3 regions of the Bradyrhizobium sp. CCBAU 53421 genome follow, and region 3 is predicted to be linked to each of the others. Evidence: riboswitches for the same ligand, from Rfam matches in the RefSeq annotation. Region 3 holds a riboswitch; each other region holds the start of a gene.
The links. Region 3 has a riboswitch for glycine ahead of XH92_RS08025 (D-amino acid dehydrogenase). Riboswitches for the same ligand answer to the same signal wherever they lie in the genome.
Positions count from the first base shown of each region.

Region 1: it holds a riboswitch for glycine, as region 3 does, so the genes downstream of both, XH92_RS19125 (D-amino acid dehydrogenase) here and XH92_RS08025 (D-amino acid dehydrogenase) in region 3, are expected to answer to the same signal.
Region 2: it holds a riboswitch for glycine, as region 3 does, so the genes downstream of both, XH92_RS43420 (FAD-dependent oxidoreductase) here and XH92_RS08025 (D-amino acid dehydrogenase) in region 3, are expected to answer to the same signal.

Region 1 covers NZ_CP030047.1:4,042,986-4,049,501, forward strand. Annotated here, with positions in the region: gene XH92_RS19110 (ABC transporter permease) at 1-804, opposite strand, end outside; gene XH92_RS19115 (ArgE/DapE family deacylase) at 1,068-2,366, opposite strand; gene XH92_RS19120 (hypothetical protein) at 2,363-2,560, opposite strand; gene XH92_RS19125 (D-amino acid dehydrogenase) at 2,687-3,994, opposite strand; glycine riboswitch at 4,063-4,178, opposite strand; glycine riboswitch at 4,182-4,287, opposite strand; gene XH92_RS19130 (M20/M25/M40 family metallo-hydrolase) at 4,380-5,510, opposite strand; gene XH92_RS19135 (ABC transporter substrate-binding protein) at 5,781-6,516, shown strand, end outside.
Region 2 covers NZ_CP030047.1:7,897,380-7,903,895, reverse strand. Annotated here, with positions in the region: gene XH92_RS36775 (Asp/Glu/hydantoin racemase) at 1-413, shown strand, start outside; gene XH92_RS36770 (4-oxalocrotonate tautomerase family protein) at 488-688, opposite strand; gene XH92_RS36765 (hypothetical protein) at 1,138-1,398, opposite strand; gene XH92_RS44135 (DUF86 domain-containing protein) at 1,346-1,675, shown strand; gene XH92_RS36760 (amino acid ABC transporter ATP-binding protein) at 2,000-2,770, opposite strand; gene XH92_RS36755 (pyridoxal-phosphate dependent enzyme) at 2,789-4,030, opposite strand; glycine riboswitch at 4,296-4,401, shown strand; gene XH92_RS43420 (FAD-dependent oxidoreductase) at 4,699-5,073, shown strand; partial or broken gene XH92_RS36745 (FAD-dependent oxidoreductase) at 5,088-5,671, shown strand; gene XH92_RS36740 (short-chain fatty acyl-CoA regulator family protein) at 5,769-6,516, opposite strand, start outside.
Region 3 covers NZ_CP030047.1:1,696,737-1,703,252, forward strand. Annotated here, with positions in the region: gene XH92_RS08000 (aromatic ring-hydroxylating dioxygenase subunit alpha) at 1-452, opposite strand, end outside; gene XH92_RS08005 (hypothetical protein) at 671-973, opposite strand; gene XH92_RS08010 (mandelate racemase/muconate lactonizing enzyme family protein) at 1,132-2,292, shown strand; gene XH92_RS08015 (Xaa-Pro peptidase family protein) at 2,328-3,506, shown strand; gene XH92_RS08020 (amidohydrolase family protein) at 3,617-5,056, shown strand; glycine riboswitch at 5,103-5,205, shown strand; gene XH92_RS08025 (D-amino acid dehydrogenase) at 5,352-6,516, shown strand, end outside.

The DNA of each region.
Region 1 (6,516 bases), 2.3 Mb from region 3:
GCGGCCGATGCCGGGCAGGTTGAACACGCTCTCGGTGACGACGACGCCCGAGATCAGCAGCGCGAAACCGGAACCGATCACGGTGATGACCGGGACCGCGGCGTTGCGCAGCGCATGGCGCAGCAGCACGCCGGTCTCGCCGATGCCCTTGGCACGCGCCGTGCGCACGAAATCCTCACCCAGCACGTCGAGCATCGAAGCCCGCGTCATGCGCGCGATCAGCGCGACGTAGATGAAGGAGAGGGTGCAGGTCGGCAGGATGATGCGCTCGAAGAACGGACCGAAGCCGGCCGAGATGCTCTTGAAACCCTGCACAGGCACCCAGCGCAGATCGATCGCAAACACCTGGATCAGCACATAGCCGATCACGAACACCGGGACCGAGAAGCCGAGCACCGAAAGCCCCATCACGAAGCGGTCGATCCAGGTGCCGTGCTTCCACGCCGCGATCACGCCGAGCGGCACCGCGACCAGGATCGAAAGGACGATGGTGGCGAGCGCAACCGAGATCGAAGGCTCGAGGCGGGGGCCGATCATTTCGAGGATCGGCTTGTTCGAGATCAGGGAGACGCCGAGGTCGCCGTGCAACAGCTTGGCGACCCAGGTGTAGAACTGGATGTAGATCGGCTCGTTAAGACCGAGCGAGGTGCGGATGCGATCGAGCTGTTCGGGCGTCGCATTGTCGCCGGCGAGGATTGCAGCCGGGTCACCCGGCGTCAGCCGCAGCAACAGGAACACGAACAGGGCCACCACGCCCATCACGGGAATGGCGGCGAGGATGCGGCGAAGCAGATAGCCGAGCATCGCTGCTATCTCCTGCCGTCAGAGGGTGCGAAGCGAAGGCTGGGCCGCATCATACTCATGGTGTCCCCGTGATGTGTCTCATGCGCTTCTGCGTCTTGTCTCAAAGGCAGCGCGAACGTGATGAATTTGCAGGCAAATACTGTGCCAATGGCGACGTTATATCAAGGCGCGGTTCGGGCCGTTGGAGGCCTCCTCTGGTTTGAAGCTGCTATTTCGAATTGCACTTGTCGTCGTGTGCCACCGACCTGAGACGACAAGTTCATTCACGCTCTCATCACGCCGCACCAATTGGCGACGAACAGTGCGATGCTCTGCGTTGTCTTGCGAAGACTGTCGAGCTCGACACGTTCGTTGAACGCATGCGGGCCGACACCGTAAGGACCATAGCAAAGGGCAGGGATGCCGTAATCGACGCAATAGTAGCGGGTGTCGTTGACGGCCGTAGACAGGCGCTCCTGCATTGGAGCCTGGAAGATGGATTGATGGGCTGCCGACAGCGCTGCTTCCGCTTCGCTGCCGGGCGCGCACACCGCGGCGTCCGCCTGGAAGCCGCTCCACACGAGCTCGGCCGGATTGTCGGACAGGAAGTCGTCGGCCTTGTGCGCCTCGGCCAGGCATTCCTCGATGCCACGCATCGCCTGCTGCGGCGTTTCGCCCGGCAACAGGCCGAGCCGGCAATCCAGCTCGCACCACGCCGCGGTCGAACTGGCCCAGTCGCCGCCCTTGATGATCCCGACGTTGAACTTGATCGGGTTCTTGACGCTGCGGAACCAGCTATTGTCGAGCGCCCGCGCATTGAGCGCCTTGGTGTAATCCTGGAACGCGCGCACCAGATGCATCGCCGACAGGATCGCGCTGGTGCCGGACTCGGAATAGGCGACATGCACCGGCGTGCCGCGGACGCGCAGGCGAAACCAGACGGCGCCGACCTGGGCGCGCGTCAGCGTGTGTCCGGTCGGCTCGGGAATGAGGCAGGCGTCGGCGCGATAGCCGCGCATCAAGGTCGACAGTGCGCCATTGCCGGTGCTCTCTTCCTCGGTCACGGTTTGCAGATGGACGCGTCCGCCCGGGGCATAGCCGGCATCGCGGATCGCATCGAGCGCGAAGATCATCGCCGAGACACCGGCCTTCATGTCCTGCGCGCCACGCCCGAACATCCAGCCGTCGTGCACGGCGCCCGAGAACGGCGGCTGGTCCCAAAGGTCGGCGGGCCCCTCCGGCACCACGTCGATATGGCCTTGCAGGATCAGGCTGCGCCCGCCGCCTTTGCTGTCGCGCGTCGCAACGACCTGCTGCGATCCGGCAAGATCGATGCCGTCCATCGGTGCAGCCTTCGGATGGCTCATCAGGTTGACGTCGGCGAGGTTGAACGTATCGACGTCGTAGCGGCGCCTTGCTAATTGCTCGGCCAGCCAGTGTTGTTGCGGCGCTTCCTGTCCGCGCAGGCTGCGGAACTGCACCATGCGCGACAGGAACGCGACCTGATCGTCGAAGTTTCGATCGACGGCCGCGCAGAGCTCTGCGGCAATCTGATCTGGCTTGGTCAACGTCCCGGTTGTCATGTCGCGCCTTTCGTGGAGCCCGATGCGTGGGAGCGAGCGTTGATCGTTTCGGGAATGTGGCGCACCGTGTTGATGCGCGTGCCGGTGGCGAGGATGCGTATCGGTCCGCCGAAGAGATCGGCGCCGGCACACGTGACGTCCGTAATGTCGCGCCGGGCCGCAATGCCATGCGTGCCCGCTACCCCCATGCGCATTGTCCCCTCCCGCGCTGAAGCGTTTTTTCCCATCATGACGCTAGTCGTTGTCATGCGGCGATTCTCAGCGAATTCCGACTTGGCCACACGAAAATACGCACATATTCTTCCTCATCAGCGGGATAATTAGGGGAAAGCTGCACGGGCAGTCTCGTTCGCCTCGACCTGCGACGGCACCATTGAGGGCGTGTCGAGGTCGCGCCAGTCGTCGATCGCCCCTGCCACCATCTGTGCCGTCGCAGCCGACAGCGTCCAGCCGAGATGACCGTGGCCGGTGTTGTAGAACACGCCCGGAATCCGTCCGGCGCGAACCACCGGCATCATGTTCGGCATCATCGGGCGCAGGCCCGCCCACGGCACGACCTTCGAGGTGTCGATGCCCGGGAAATGGTGCCGTACCCAATCCACCAGCGGCTGGATGCGGTCGGCGCGGATGTCTCGGTTGAAGCCGTTGAACTCGGCCGTGCCGGCGACGCGGAAGCGATCGGCGCCGAGCCGGCTGGTGACGATCTTCGCGGCCTCGTCGAGCAGGCTGACGGTCGGTGCGGCGTCCCGGCTTTGCGGCGCATCGAGCTGCACGGTGATCGAATAGCCCTTCACCGGATAGACGTTGACGCGGTCGTTGAGCAGGCCGGCGAAGTGGCGGCTCGCGACCCCGGCGCAAATCACGATGCCGTCCGCCCGCAACTCATGTCGCGTCGCGACCTCGGCATCGTGCGAAGCGGCTTGGTTCCAGCCGATCCGGAATCCGCCATCGTCACGCGCGATCGCGTCGACGTCGGCCTCATGGACGAAGCTCGCGCCGCGGCGGACGCAGGCGTCGGCGAGGCCGCGCGTGAACTTGTGGATATCGCCGGTCGCGTCCGACGGCGTGAAGAAGCCGCCATAGCAGGTCGTCTGCAGCGCGGGTTCGATGCTGCGGATTTCATCCGCCGTCACCGGCCGGCGGTCGAGCCCGCCTTGCTGCAGCAGCGCGTTGACGCGCAGGCCCGCCTCGAAGCCGGCCTTGTCGTGATAGACGTGCAGGATGCCGCGGCGTTCGAGATCGAAGGCGATGTTCTCGCGCTGGGCGATCGAGAACAGATGCTTGCGCGCTTCGATTGCGAGCCGCGTGGTCTCGATGGTGTTGCTGCGATAGCGCGTGATGCTGCCGACGAATTCGCCGATCCAGGAATATTTGTGCCAGCTCGGCTTCGGATTCATCAGCAGCGGCGCGTCGCTGCGCAGCATCCAGCGCAACCCCTTGAGAATGGTCGCGGCGCTGTTCCACACTTCGGCGTTGCTGGCGGAAAGCTGTCCGCCGTTGGCGAACGAGGTTTCCATCGCGGCATAGCGATGCCTGTCGAGGACGGTCACCCGGTAGCCGCGTTCGAGCAGGGCATAGGCCGTCGTCACGCCGGTGATGCCGGCGCCAATGATTGCGATGTGAGGCATGGTGGTCTTCAGGCTCCCGTGGGTTAGAGTCGCCGAACCGCCGGTGAAACCGGTTGTTTCGACGCCCCATCTGTCACGGTACCTGAGAGCTTGATCCGCATCGGGCGTGAGCCCGACGGCGAACTATCCCCTTCGGTGGACGTCACGGCCGTTTCCATTTGGCCATGTCCGTCTCTCTCCAGATCGTCCTGACGATACAGTCCTTTTGCCTGAGAGTTTCCGGGGCGGTTGCTCCGTCGGCGCCGAAGCAACAACACGAATGTTGTCGCTTCGATCTCTCCCGCATCGTCGCGTTGGACGGCCGGACCGTAGGCGAAGCCTCAAAATTGAACAAGGCTAAATTTCGATCCGGCAGTGCCAACGTGTTGTGCAGTGCAAATCAACCTTAGTCGAGCGTTGCGAGCAGTGCGGCCATCAGACGGCCGCGCTCGGCAAGGCTGTCGACTTCGATATGTTCGTTCAAAGTGTGGGCGTCGGCACCGCGGACGCCGAGGCCGTCGAGGGTAGGGATGCCCATCGCGCCGGTGAAGTTGCCGTCGGAGCCGCCGCCGGCGCTGCCGTGCGGCAAATCAAGACCCATGTCGGCGGCGAGACGCTTCGCCTTTTCATAGAGCGCCATGGTGCCGGCATCCGGCTCCCACACCGGGCGCGTGACGCCGCGCGTCACCTTGAATGTCACGTCATTTGCGGTGCCCGACAGCGCCAGCATGCGCTCCACGCCGCGATCGAGATCGGCCTGGCGCTTGGCCATGCTGAGCGCTTCGCCGGTGCAGGTCGTTGCGACGCAATTGACCCATTGGCCGCCATGCACGATGCCGACCGAGAAGGTGCAGTCCTCGGTGGTCATGCCGTCGATGGCGATGATTTGGCGAGCCATTTCGCGGATCGCGGAACGGCCGGACGACAGTGTCGCGCCGGCATGGCTCGGCTTGCCAATGGCTTCCAGATTGAAGCGCGCGATCGCGTAGCGTCCGGTGACGACGCCGTTGTTCGGCCGGCCGGGCTCCGGCACCAGCACGTATTTGTTGCGTGCGGCTTCCGCCTCGATGATGTCGCGCGTCGATGGCGTGCCGACCTCTTCATCGGGCGTGAACAGCACCGTGATCGGCAGCGGCGTCGTGAAGGAGGCGCGTGCCAGTTGCCGGATCGCCTCGATCGACAGATAGTTGCCGCCCTTCATGTCGAAGATGCCGGGCCCGAAGCACTTGTTGCCTTCGCGCCGCCACGCCAGCTTTTCGATGGTGCCGACCGGGTGCACGGTGTCCAGATGGCCGGCGATCAGGATGCCCGGCTGGCCTTGTTTTGGATGGGGAAAACGGGCGCGGACGCAGCCGGCAAAGCCCTGGCGTCCCGCGATGCGTTCGATCGTCGCACCCATGATCGCCATCTCGCGCGCGGCGAGGCCGAGCATGCGCTCGACCGCGGCCGCATCCCATGTCGGGCTCTCGCATTCCACCCAGCTGCGCAGCCCCTGCAGCATCGCTTCGGAATCAAAGGGAAGATTGGCGGGGTTCATGTCTTTTCTCTCTTGTTGTTTGTTCGCGCCGATACGCGTTCGCGTGCCATACGAAAAGCTCGGGCGACGACTTTGTAAAGTCAAATGCGCTGCACCCGCCGTTCATTCGTTCGTATACGTTTGATCCCGCCCGAAACCGATTGACGCGCATTGCGCTTGATGCAAGTCTCGATTTCACAAGCCATACAGCATGTTAGTTCGCCTAAATAACGAACCGCATGCATAACGAATAAGCCGGCTTTGACCAGTTACACGTCAGGAGAGAATTGCATGTTCCCTATCTCGCGTTGGAAGCGCCGCACGCTCGCGGCTGCGTTGTCGGCGCTTGCGCTGTCATTCGCACCGCACGAATTGTCGTTTGCGCCGCCGGCCATGGCCGCGGACAAGACCATCACCGCGGTGATGCATTCGGATCTGCGCGTCATCGATCCGATCCTGACCACGGCCTACATCACGCGTGACCATGGCTACATGGTTTACGACACGCTGGTGGCGACCGACTCCAACTTCAAGATCCAGCCGCAGATGGCGGACTGGAAGGTGTCGGACGACAAGCTTACCTACACCTTCACGCTGCGCGATGGCCTCAAGTGGCACGACGGCACGCCGGTGACCGCCGAAGACTGCGTCGCGTCGCTGAAGCGCTGGGCCAAGGTCGACGGCATGGGCCAGAAGCTGATGGACTTCACGGCGAGCCTCGAGGCCACCGATGCGAAGACGATCACGCTGAAGCTGAAGGAGCCCTACGGCCTGGTGCTGGATTCGATCGGCAAGCCGTCGTCGCGCGTCGCCTTCATGATGCCGAAGCGGCTGGCCGAAACGCCGCCGGACAAGCCGATCCCGGAGCAGATCGGTTCGGGCCCGTTCAAGTTCGTGCAGGCCGAATTCCAGCCGGGCGTGAAGGCGGTCTATGTCAAGAACAAGGACTACGTGCCGCGCAAGGAGCCGGCGAGCTGGACCGCGGGTGGCAAGGTCGTGAAGGTCGACCGTGTCGAGTGGGTCACGA
Region 2 (6,516 bases), 3.1 Mb from region 3:
CTGCCATCCTCTCTGCTCTTCGGGCGCTTCGCTCGGTGCGCGTGGGCTACGTGTCACCTTATCCTCGGGATCTTGCCGGGCAGATGATTGCCGAGATCGAAATCGCGGGCTTCCCGGTGCCAAAAGCCAGCACGTTTCACAAGGCGGATGGCTTTATTGCCGATGACGCACCCTTTATTTCCCCCGCGAGCATTTCCAAAGCCGTCCACCAAATGGCCGATCAAGCAGATGTTGACACGATTGTGGTCGCCTGCACACAGATGCGCGCTGCGGCCCTCATCGATGAGCTCGAGCGTATCACGGGAAAAGCTGTCATCTCGTCGAATCAGGCACTGTGCTGGCATGCTCTGCGACTGGCCAAATGCCAAGATGTCATACCGGGTTGGGGCCGCCTATTCGAAACCCTGGGGTGATCGCATCGGCCTTCGCGTGAAGTGATTGGTCGGTACGCAGGTGCCCGGAAGCACATCAAAGAGAGAAACGTACATCAGGGTTGGGGCAAAACGGGCTGGCCAGCTTCCACGCCAGCAATGAACCAGTCGGAACCTTCGATCTCATTAAAGATGACGTGGATGTTCGAAGGCGTACTACCGCAAATTCTCACAAAAGCATCAGTGACTACGTTTGCAAATTCCTGCTTTTGATCCGTGGTTCGCCCCGGCAGCATATCAATAGTTATCACCGGCATTCATCATCTCCCTAGGATCAGACGCAAGAGTTCCACCCGTTGCCCATGTAGATCAACCCACGCCATCTTAGAATAGTAAGTTGAGTACGCAACGGACCGATTTCCAAAATTGGTCCGCCTTCGCTCTGAATGAGGGACCGCACTATCATGCGGATCAATCGCACCAGACGACCGATATGCCTCCTTCGCCTTACCAAAATTTAGCATGTGGGGATCTCCTGCCAATGTGTCTGACGGTCTACTGCCATTACTAACTTCAGAGTCCGCATCAGCAAGAGGCGCTTGATCGCGACCAGCTAGGGACGTCGAAGGCAAGAAACTAACGGCCTAGCCTGAAGGCCTGGTCGTGAGTGACCTGACGGCCGGTCCAAGATCACGTCCGACGCTGGTGGAAGTTATTCGACTGCTTCGCGCCGATCGGGGGAGAGCTCGAAAAAGATCGGCGTCTGTCATGGGGAGATCTTCGGTTCAGTGGCCCGCAGTGAAGATCTGCAGGCAACGACGTGGACATTTTGGTCGATCTCGATCGTGCCATTGTGAGAGACTTGTTTGCCTATAGCCGTGTGCGACGAACGCTCCAGGACATCATTGGTCACCGCGTTGATATAGCGCGCCGGGGCCGGACGCGTCGCGGGTTGGACATTGAGCTCATCAGGGATGCGGTCCATGGCTAGTGAACGGCGCCGCATCGCGTGCTTACGCGATGTCATGAAGTGCTGCGATCAGATCGGAGCGTTTCTCTGCGCGGGTTCACGCAAGGCGTTCGACGGCGATCTGCGAACCCAAAACGCCATCCTTTACTCGCTGCAAACGGTCGGGGAAGCCGCGATTGGTTTAGACAAGGAAGAGAAGCGCCGGAGCGAGCCGGGGCTCATGGAGGGTTGTTACCCTCACATCCCGTGGCGAGACGTTCTCGTGACTATCGAACGTCGTGCGACCCGGCTACGACGATATCGATCTCGACATCATCTTGACCACGGCGTCTGAAGGCATACGACCGGTTCGAGACGCCGCCGATCAGGAGATCGCGAGAGCGGCCTCCGATTGAAGCCGAATGCCTCGGTGCGCTGCGACCCTCGACATTGCCCCCTTCGCGTCCTACCGTAGCTCTGACTCAACCCTGCTGCAGCGATCGGCATGCCGCGGATGGCGAAGGAGCTGATTCAACCTCTTGGGCGGGGATCGCGCGATAAGATCATGCTCGGCGCCTGACAAAAATGCGTTGCCAGCCCCGCGATGATCTGGCTGATCGGTAAGGATCTTGCGCATATCAGAGAGCGTCACGCTTTCGCGATACGTCGCACGGTTTCTTCAGTGCAGGAGCTGACCCAGGAAAAGCTTGGCGCGCTCTTGCTGGGGATTACCGAAGAATTCGTCAGGGGTGTTCATTTCGACGATCTGGCCGCCGTCCATGAAGATCACGCGGTCGGCTACCTGCCGCGCGAAGCCCATCTCGTGGGTCACGCAAAGCATGGTCATTCCTTCATCGGCCAGGCTGACCATGGTGTCTAGCACTTCCTTGACCATCTCTGGATCGAGCGCGGAGGTCGGCTCGTCAAACAACATGATTTTCGGATTCATGCACAGCGCCCGCGCGATCGCGACCCTCTGTTGTTGGCCGCCAGAGAGCTGGCCCGGATACTTGTTGGCTTGCTCGGGAATCTTCACGATGCGCAAGTAGTTCATTGCGATCTCTTGGGCTTCCTTGCGCGCAATGTTCTTCGCCCAGACCGGTGCAAGGGTGCAGTTCTGCAGAATCGTGAGATGGGGAAACAGATTGAAGTGCTGAAATACCATGCCGACCTCCCGGCGGATCTCGTGGATCTTCTTGAGATCGCCGGTCAGCTCCGTACCGTTGACGATGATCTGTCCCTTCTGATGCACCTCGAGCCTGTTGATGCATCGGATCATGGTCGACTTGCCTGACCCGGACGGCCCGCAGATGACGATCTTCTCGCCTCTGCGAATGCTCAGATCAATGTCACGCAGCACGTGAAATTCGCCGTACCACTTGTTGACGCCGATCATCTTGATAGCGGCATGCGCTGCCGGAAGCTCGCGTACATTATCCTTTGCCTGCATCAGCATCGACGGAGCCCGCTATTGTGCGTTTGGACCAGGATTATAGGCATACACATCCTTCAAGTAGGAGACGGCTTCGTCAACTGTCGAACAGACCCGCTGAACGGTGTGCCAGTCGATCGGGTCCTTCACTCCGCTCGATGTGCCAATGACCACCACGTCCTTGTTTTGGAAGTTCGGGGAGATGAAGTCGACGGCAGCCAGCGCAGCCGAGCTGGAAAGCTCCTGCCAAAGACCCATCCGGGCATATTTGGCTTGCGCCTTCAACGCTTCCTGATCGGTGACGCGCAATGCGGCACCCTTGGACTTCGAGATCGCCCAAACGCCACGGTAGCTGCTCACGGTACAGGCAATCGACGTCAGGCGGCTGTCCGCGGCACTGACGGCTGCCATCGGCAGCCTGTTGTCCAGCGCAGTCGCCAACGGGGCTAACCCCGCAGGCTCGGCCGAGAACGCCTGTGGCAGATCACCCGTCAGGCCGAGCTCGATCAGCTCTTGAAACCCCTTCACGATCCCGAACAGCAGCTCAGCGTAGCCCGTTGGTACGACCACGGCTGCCGGCGCCCGCCCGAGCTGATCAAACAGCTCATACGCGATTGTCTTGTACCCTTCCGGCCCGAAAGGGTGACCAGTATGGTAGCGTGTCGAATTGCTGGTCGGATGAAAACCAAGCTCGGCTACAAACTTGCCGAGTATCTCGAATTTGCGCTCGGCCTTGACCGGAACGGCATGCGCTCCGTAAGCGTTCAATGCAGCGAAGTAGCTTTTACTGAAGCGCTCCGGGACAAGTATAATGCATGGCAGCCCCGCCTTGGCTGCGTAAGCTGCGGTTGAGATGCCATGATTGCCTGTGGATGCGGCAACGATGCCGCGTGCGCCCGACATTTTGGCGGCGCTCACCACACACAGGTTCAGCCTGTCCTTGTGACTGAAGGTCGGATTTCTGCTCTCGTCCTTGAGAAAAACTTTGGCCTGACCGGACTGGCCTGGAAGTTCAATCAGGGGCGTGCCTCCCTCGCCCAGACTGAGCTCGTCAAGAATGGGAGGCAGCAAACTCCGCCAACGAAGCATTCCTTGCCCGCGCTGGGTCGAAAGGACGTATCGATCCAGGCGAAAATACTCAAACCCGATCTCCAGCGGGTACTGGTACGACCCGTCTAGGCTCTCGACGCCCCGCAGCTTCGGGGGGAATAGCGCAAACGAGCCCTTGTCAGGACCCAGCGAGAGCTGGGCGGTGGCGAGAGATTTTTCTACGGCCATTCTCTCAACTTCGCTCCCGTTCATTTGCACCGCTCGCAAAACGAGCGATATTTCTGCTGTTGACATACTAGGTATACCGTCTTCGTGGAAGCCAGTCAATTGGCGGCCGGTCGTTGAACCGTTTCAAACTGAAGCAGTCTGGAGTGTTGAAATACTGAGTATACTTTAATAGGCTTGAATTGAATGCGGTTAATTGTGGCGAGTTTGCTCGGCGCGGCGCCGACGGACCAACGACCCCGGAAACTCTCAGGCAAAAGAACGCTCACATTTCGACTCTGAAAAGCAGGACTTCAGTCCTGTGCCGATGGTGAAAGTCGCCGCTTGGATGACGGCTGCGATGAAGCTCTCAGGCCAATGACAGAGGTGATGCCAGATGGCCCGCGTGTCGCGGGCAGGAGCACCAACGACCCAATCTCATCATGGCCATATCGCCGTCATCGGCGCGGGCGTAACCAGAATCACCACAGCCTATAACTTGCTCAAGCGGGGCTGCCGGATGACCGTTTTCGACCGCCACCCTATGCGGCAATGGAAACGTCCTTCTTCCAGCCTCAAATGCCGAGGTTTGGAATAGTTGGGCGACGGTGCTCAAAGGCATCAGGTGGATATTCACGCCCGGCGCGCCACTTCTGATTAATCCGACGCCGTCCTGGCACAAGCTCTCCTGGATGACCCAATTCGTCGCTTCGATCCCGAAATACGAAGAGAGCACCGTCACAACCGTACGGCTGGCAATCGAGTCGCGCGACCGCCTGAGACGAATGGCGCAGGACGAGGACATCGACTTCGATTGCGAAAACCGCTGCATCTTGCACTTCTATCACAGCAAGGCGGAATTTGAAGCCGCGGCGTATGTTTCGGCATTGCTCGCCAAAGAAGGGCTCGAGCGGCGTGCTGTATCCCCTGAAGATATCCGGTCAATCGAGCCGGCCCTGCGCGGGACATTCCATGGCGGCTTCTACACCGCTTCCGACTTCAGGGGCGACATCCACAAGTTCACGACGGGACCGGCTCTTATCTGTGGCCGCCTTGTGCGACGCTGAACTTCTCCACCGATGTGCTCTCGATCGCGCTCGACAAGGGCACGAACATCCAGCTGAAGTGTAAGTCGACCGAAAATCACGACAGTGATGCTGGGATTTCCGATTTTGATGGCATCGTGGTTTGCGGCGGTGTCGGTTCTCGCCGCATCGCCGCCAATCTTGGTGATCGGGTGAATGTCTATCCCGTGAGGGGATATTCAATCACCGTGCACTTGCCTGACGGCTCGGATCAGCGGGCCGCGCCATGGACAAGTCTGCTGGATGACCGCGCAAAGATCGTGACCAGTCGTCTTGGCTCCGGACGTTTCCGCGTCGCCGGGACAGCCGAGTTCAACGGCACCAACAAGGAATAAGAGCAGCGCGCATCGAACCACTGATCGCGTGGTGCCGCAGGCACTTTCCCGGCATGAGCACGCGCAACGTCGTGCCCTGGGTGGGCCTGCGGCCGATGATGCCGGACATTCTCCCGTGCGTCATGAGAGGCCGCGATCCGCGCGTCTTCTACAACACCGGCCACGGCCATCTGGGCTGGACGCTTTCGGCGGTGACGGCCGATGCCGTTGCGGCACTCGTCACGGCAAGAGGGAATGCCGCCTAAGGTTGTCGGTGAGATGTCGAAAACCGGGGCCAATCCCGCAGCTTCAGCTTGCGAGCTCAAGTTTCGGGCCCTGTTCAGGTGCACACTCGGCGCGTCTTTAGCGTTGACGTGGCCTGGTCTCGATCCGGTACGGCACCAGACCCCGTTCCGCGGTGCCGACGTCCAAAGGGCGTCCAATGGGTGGCAGAGCGCGATGGCGGCAATCGGTGCGCTCACAGGCGCGGCAGCCCGGCCCGATCGGATCGGCTGCCTCGATATCCTCCAGGTCCAGTCCCTTTGAATAGACCACCTGGTCGGCATGGGCGATCTCGCAACCCAATCCGACCGCAACCGCACGTGGACGGCTCAAATAAGAGCCGCCGGATAGGCTCACCGTGCGTGCGATGCACAAATAGGTCGTACCGTCGGCCGTAGCTGCAAGTTGAACCATAATGCGACCGGGTTGAGAGAACGACTGATGCACATTCCACAATGGACAGGGGCCGCCGAAACGCGCGAATTGAAAGCGAGTTGCGCTGCTTCGCTTCAGGACATTGCCGGCGATATCGATCTTTAGGAAGTAGAACGGAATTCCAGGTGAGGTTCTGCGCTGCAGGGTGCTTAGGCGATGACATACCTGCTCGAAGCTCGTTCCAAAACGCAGCTGCAGCCGCTCAATATCGTATCGCGCCTCGCGCGCATTGCTCAAGAATGCTTCGTACGGCATGACGAGTGCGCCGGCGAAGTAATTGGCGAGGGCAACACGGGCCAATGCGGCGGCTTCTTCGTTGCTCAGGCACGCCTGTCGAACCTGGCGATCGATTGCATCGCGCTGCTCAAGCAAACCGATCACGTGTGCGATCCAA
Region 3 (6,516 bases):
GAAATCAGTTGATAGTTCGCCTTGACGTGGAGATAGCTGCTGGCCGTACGAAACTTCGGGTTAGTCAAAACGCTGAAGTCGGCGATCAGGGACTCGTCGGCCTTGCTCGCGTCGCCGAGCCAAAGCCACGCTACATCGTACTTTTCGACGACCTTGTAGCTCTTGACCTTGGCCGCCCTCGGGATGGCGCCATCGCCATGCGGATTAAGCGTACATGCGCCGCTCGAATCGAAGCACAGACCATGATAGCCGCATTCGACGATGTCGCCCTTGAGCTTCCCGAGATGCAGCGGGACAAAGCGGTGCGGGCACCGATCGGTGAGAGCGGCGATATCGCCCGCTTCCGTGCGGTAGAAGACGATGTTCTCGTTGGCGATCGTGCGTGGCAGCAAGCTACGTGTGATTTCGCGCGACCATGCAGCGGCGTACCAGGTGTTCTGGATGAATGACATGGGCTCCTCTTCTCTCCGTTCGACGGCTGTCGGAGGAAATTCCCACCATTAGAGTCTTTTTAAAAATCCGCGTTTCCAATGCGACATATCGGGATTTCCGATAGTTGCTGATTGAACGGGCTATTCGTTATCCCCGCTCTAGTCAGAGGGGGAGGGGATCGGCGCGCCGACGGGGTTAGCGTGATGGGTCACGCAATGAGTGTGTGAGCTGCAGCGCTCTAGCTGTTCTCATCCATTTCAAAGACGTGTCGCTCGAACCGTTCCACCAGCGTATGCATTGCCTGGCGTGCTTGAGTAAACGCCTCCGAGCCTGCGCGAGCGGCCATATCGGCCTCGTATGCGGCGAGGGAGGGAAATCTGCACTCCCACCGGACGTCAGGCCCGCTTCCCTCGCGACGGACAAGGATCTCGCCGGGCTCCAGGCCGAGTTCGCGCCGGATCGCGGTTGCCTTGCGGCGCTGTTGAAGCACCGCCGGCGCCTTACCTTCCTTCGCAAAGTAGTTGGTTGCTTCGACGATCAATTCTTCCTCCTCCTAGGACCCGCGAGCCCAAACCACAAACCCGCCGTCTCGACCCTTGACTTTGCGCTTCATGATCATAAAATGTGATCACGTTTGATGATTGCGACACTGTACTGCAAAACCGAGCTGAAATGCAAAACGAAAAAAGGCAGACCCTTTTGCCCACGATCAAATCCGTCGAAACGCTGATTGTCCAACTGCCGACCCGGCGCGAGCACAAATGGGCAGGTCTGACCGAGGTGATCGGCCGATACGTCGTCGTCAAGATGATCGACAGCGACGGCCGCGTCGGTTGGGGCGAGGCGCCGGCGCTCAAGGATTGGGGTGGCGAGTTCGGCCGCTACTTCGGCGAATCCGCGCTGATCACGCGAGCAGTCATCGATAACTATCTCGCGCCAGCGATCGTCGGCGTCGAACTCGGCAATATCGCCGAGCTGCATGCGCGAATGGACGCCGTCATCAGGGGCTATCCCTATTCCAAGGCCGCTGTCGAGTTCGCTGCCTACGATCTCGCTGGTCGCTGGCTCGGAGTACCGGTGCATACCCTGCTCGGCGGAAAGGCGCGCGATCGGGTGCCGGTGACGCATTCGATCGGCTTGATCTCGATCGAGGAGGCTCGCGCCGAAGTTACCAAGCTCGTCCAGGAGGGCGTGCGCACCATCAAGGTGAAGATCGGAGTTGAACCGGATCGCGACGTTGCGATGGTCGACGCCGTGCGCGAGGTCGCGGGTAGCGCGGTCGAGATCTGCGTGGACGCCAACGAGGGTTACAAGACGCCCGGCGAGGCCGTTCAGATCGTTCGCCGGATGGAGAAGAACCGACTGAAATATGTCGAGCAGCCGGTTATGGGCATAGAGCGCATCGCCGAGGTCGGTCGCCGCATCGATCCGCCCGTCATGGCCGACGAGTCGGCCTGGAATGCCCATGATGCGATCCAGATCATTCGATCCGGCGGCATCCAGATCGTGTCCATCTATACGACCAAGGCCGGTGGTCTCTACAAGGCCATGGAGGTCGGCGCGGTGTGCCGGGCCGCCGGCATCATCTGCAACGTCAACGGCTCGATCGAGACCGGCGTCGGCAATCTCGCCAATGTCCAGCTTGCCGCGGCCTCACCCTCCGTGACCCTGTCCTGCGTCATTCCGATTTCGACGCCGGCCGAGTTTCAGCACGGTCAGGTCGCCGGCATCTACTACCGGGATGACCTGCTCGTCGAGCCGATTAAGGTCGTCGACGGCGCAATCGTCGTTCCGTCCGGACCGGGGATGGGCATCGAGGTCGACCAGAAGAAAATCGAAAAGTACCGCGTGCGAGACTAAGCACGCAGCATAAAAGTTGAAAAAAGGGAGCAGTCATGCGGGCAGAAATTGTCGCGAAACAAGTCAAATCAATGTCTCAGCATGGGCTGGATGCCATCATCTGCTCTTCGCCTGAAAACTTTTCATATACGGCGGGGTTCGTCGTCCCCTCGCAGCCGCTCATCCGTCACCGCCATGCGATGACCATCGTTACCGCCGACGGCCGCACGGCATTGTTCGGCGTTGATATGGAGGCGTCGACGATCAAGCGTCGCCAGCCGGACGTGCCGACCCGCATTTGGGCGGAGTTTTCGGACGATCCAATGCTGGTGCTCGCCGACCAACTTGCAGGGCTCGGGCTTGGCCAGGCCCGCATCGGGCTCGAAATGGACTACCTGCCGGCGGGCGACTTCGCCCGTCTGCTGGCGGCCATGCCCGCCGCGAAGTTCGAGCGCGCCGAGCCGATCCTGGCGCGGTTGCGTCAAATCAAGACCTCGGACGAGATTGCGCTTTTGCGCAAGCTTTCCCGCATTGCCGACCAGGCGATTACCGACACGCTTGCCGTGGTCGACGAGGGAAATTCGGAGATGGACATTGCCGGCCACCTGACCCGCAATGTCTATTCGCTGGGGGTCGACCACTTCAAGCTGATGATCGTCGCGACCGGCGAACGCAGCGTGTTGCCAAATGTCGGTCCATCGGAGCGCATCCTGAAGCGGGGGGACGTCTGCCGCGTCGAGATCTTCTCCGTCATCGACGGGTATCAGGCCGGCGTCTGCCGTACCGCGATTGTCGGCGAGGCGCCGCCCATGGCCGAGAAGATCTGGGCCCATCTGGTCGAATGCAAATACGAGATCATGCAGGAAGTGAAGCCGGGCGCGAGCTGCCGCAAGATCTACGACGCATTCATCGCCAAGCTCGCCAAGCTCAATCTGCCGCCGATCTCCTTCGTCGGCCACGGTATCGGCCTGCATCTGCACGAAGATCCCTACCTTGGACTGACGCCGGTGCTCGGCAAGCCCGGCACCGATGCGCTGCTGGAAGAGAACATGGTGCTCGGTTTCGAGCCGCTTTGCTATGACACCGGCCATGGCTTCGGAATGCAGAACAAGGATATGCTGCTGGTGACCGCCAACGGGTCGGAGTTGCTTTCTGACTATGCCGACACCGACCGGTTGATTCCAGTAGGTACGGCCAGGAAAGGCGGGACCGTGCGCAAGGCCGCCGTCGCCTGACGGCGGCTCCCGGCGCGGGACGATCTGTTCGGTGGGGCGAAGGCCGCTTGAAGTGGCCCGCGGCGGGCCGGGCAGGCCATTCGTGACGGCAAAATATTGGGTGAAGAGGCATGCGCACGCTCATCAAGAACTTGAACTTCGCTTTCACGGTCGACAAGAACGACACGGTCGTGCGCAACGCCAGTCTCGTGGTTGAAAACGACCGCATCTCGGATATCGGTCCGGCCGATGACGTGGCCACACGACAAAAGGGCGTCAGCTTCGACAAGGTGATCGATGGCGGCATGCTTGGCGTCTGCCCGGGGTTCGTCGACAGCCACGTTCACCTGTCGGAGACGCTGTCGCGCGCGGTATTTCCGGACAACCTCAATACCCGCGCCTGGGTGTTCCACTGGGCCAAGCCGTTTTACGCCCACATCACCGAGGAGGACGAATACTGGGGCGCGCTGCTGGGCATCACTGAGATGCTGCGTTGTGGCACGACCTGCTTTCTTGACATGGGCTCGCAATACGATCCAGGCATCGTTATTCGCGCGATGGAAAAAGTCGGCATTCGCGGCATCACCGGCCGGCATGCAGCGGACAATCCTCCGCCTGAGCTGCCCCGCGGCTGGACCAAGGAAATGGTGGAGCATCATTTCTTTCCGAATGCCGAAGCTGCGCTCAAGGTGCTGGAGGATTGCGTCGTCCGTTACAACGGCGCCCTCGACGGCCGTGCCCGTTGCTGGGTCAATATCGAAGGCAAGGAGCCATGTAGTCTCGAGCTCCACGTTGGAGCGGTGAAACTGGCCGAGAGGTTGGGTGTCGGTACTACCTATCATCTCGCCACCTCGATCGAGGAGGCGAAGGTCTGCGAGAAGAAATATGGCTGCTGGCCCATCACTCGCATCGACCGGGCCGGTGGCATCGGAAAGAACCTGGTCATCGCACATGGCGCGGCCGTATCCGATGAAGAGGTTCGCCTGCTTGCCGAACGTGGTGCCAGCGTCGCGTTCTGTCCGTGCTCCTCGTTCAAACTTGGCAAGGGCGCGACTGCCATTGGCAAGTATCCGGAGATGGTAAAGGCTGGCGTGAAGGTCGGCCTCGGCACTGACGGCGTATCGGCCGCTGGCAATATGAATCTGATGCGGCAGATGCTGATCGTCGCCGGGATGTTCAAGGACGCGCGCTTGCAGCCGGATATCTTCACCGCACGGCAAGCCCTGCGTGCGGCGACCATCGAGGGCGCAAGGGCGCTGATGTGGGACGACGAGATCGGCTCGCTGGAGGTCGGCAAGAAAGCTGATTTCATTCTTTTCGACCTGGACCACGTCGAATGGACTCCGTTCTACGATCCGCTGCAAGCGTTGGTATTCTCCGCGTCAACCGCTTCGATCACGCAGACCTGGGTAGATGGCAAGGTGTCATTTGCCGACGGCAAGGTGCTGGGCGTCGACGAGTCGGAGATTCGGCGCAAGGCTCGACAACTTGCTGCTACTGCGGTCGAACGCGCTGGTTTGCATGACGAGGCGGTCGAGACGACCACGACCCTTTACGACGTCGGTAATTGACGTGCCTGGACTGGTTGCGGAGGCGTAAGAAGAACTATCGCGTTCAACAGGCTGCATGGGAGAGATCGGCCGCCGTCGCGACGGTGTTGGCCGGCGCCGAAGGAGCAACCCCCAGGAAACTCTCGGGCAAAAGTGACCATGCAGCTGAACGATCTGGAGAGCGGCACTCCGAGTGCCCACCGAAGGGGACCGCCGTACCGGCCGAGCCGTCGCGGTTAATCTCTCAGGTACAGTGACAGATTGGGGACAACCCGCGGGCCGCGGCCCGCTCCCAACTTTGATCGCGGAGAGTGAAATGCCACATGTTGTCGTCATCGGCGCCGGTATCACCGGCGTCACCACCGCCTATGCCCTTCTCAATCGCGGCTATTCCGTCACGGTGATCGAGCGTCAGCGTTACGCGGGCATGGAGACATCGTTCGCCAATGGGGGCCAACTTTCCGCGAGCAATGCGGAGGTCTGGAACTCCTGGTCGACGATTCTCAAGGGCATGAAGTGGATGTTGAAGCGTGATGCACCGCTCCTCATGAGCCCAACTCCGACCTGGCACAAGTGCCTCTGGCTTGGCGAATTCATCTTCAACATCAAGAACTACCGTGACAACACGCTGGAGATCACACGGCTCGCTATCGCCGCGCGCAAGCATCTCTTCGCCATCGCCGAACGCGAGAGCATTGAATTTGACCACGAGCGTCGTGGCATTCTCCACATCTATCGAGACAAGCAGAGTTTCGAACACGCGCTGAAGGTCAATGCCATTCTGGTGGAGGGAGGACTGGACCGTCGTCCAGTGACGGCCGCAGAGGTGAAGTCGATCGAGCCGACGCTGCATGGTGACTTCTTCGGAGGCTTCTTCACCCCGTCGGATTCCACCGGTGACATCCACAAGTTCGTTTCCGGTCTCGCCAGGGCGTGCGAGAGGCGAGGCGCGCGCTTCGTTCTTGACGCCACGGTGAGGCGGATCGCTCGGGATGGAGCCTGCCGCATCCAATATTCGCGTGAGACGCCTTCAGGGGTAACTCATGTCGATGAGATCGATGCCGACAGCGTCGTTGTATGCGCCGGCTCCGCGAGCCGCGACCTCGCGGCGATGCTCGGCGACCGCCTCAACGTCTATCCCGTAAAGGGCTATTCGATCACCGTGCACCTCGACGACGAGCGGAGTCAGAAAGCGGCGCCTTGGGTCAGTCTGCTCGATGACGCCGCCAAGATCGTCACCAGCCGATTGGGCGCCGGGCGCTTTCGCGTCGCGGGAACGGCAGAGTTCAACGGCATGAACCGCGACATACGCCAGGATCGCATTCGGCCGTTGGTCGACTGGACGCGAACGCTGTTTCCCTCCGTCGACACCAGCCGGGTCGTGCCTTGGGCCGGGTTGCGTCCGATGATGCCGAACATGATGCCGCGGGTTGGTAGGGGCAGGATGCCGGGCGTCTTCTACAACACCGGCCACGGCCACC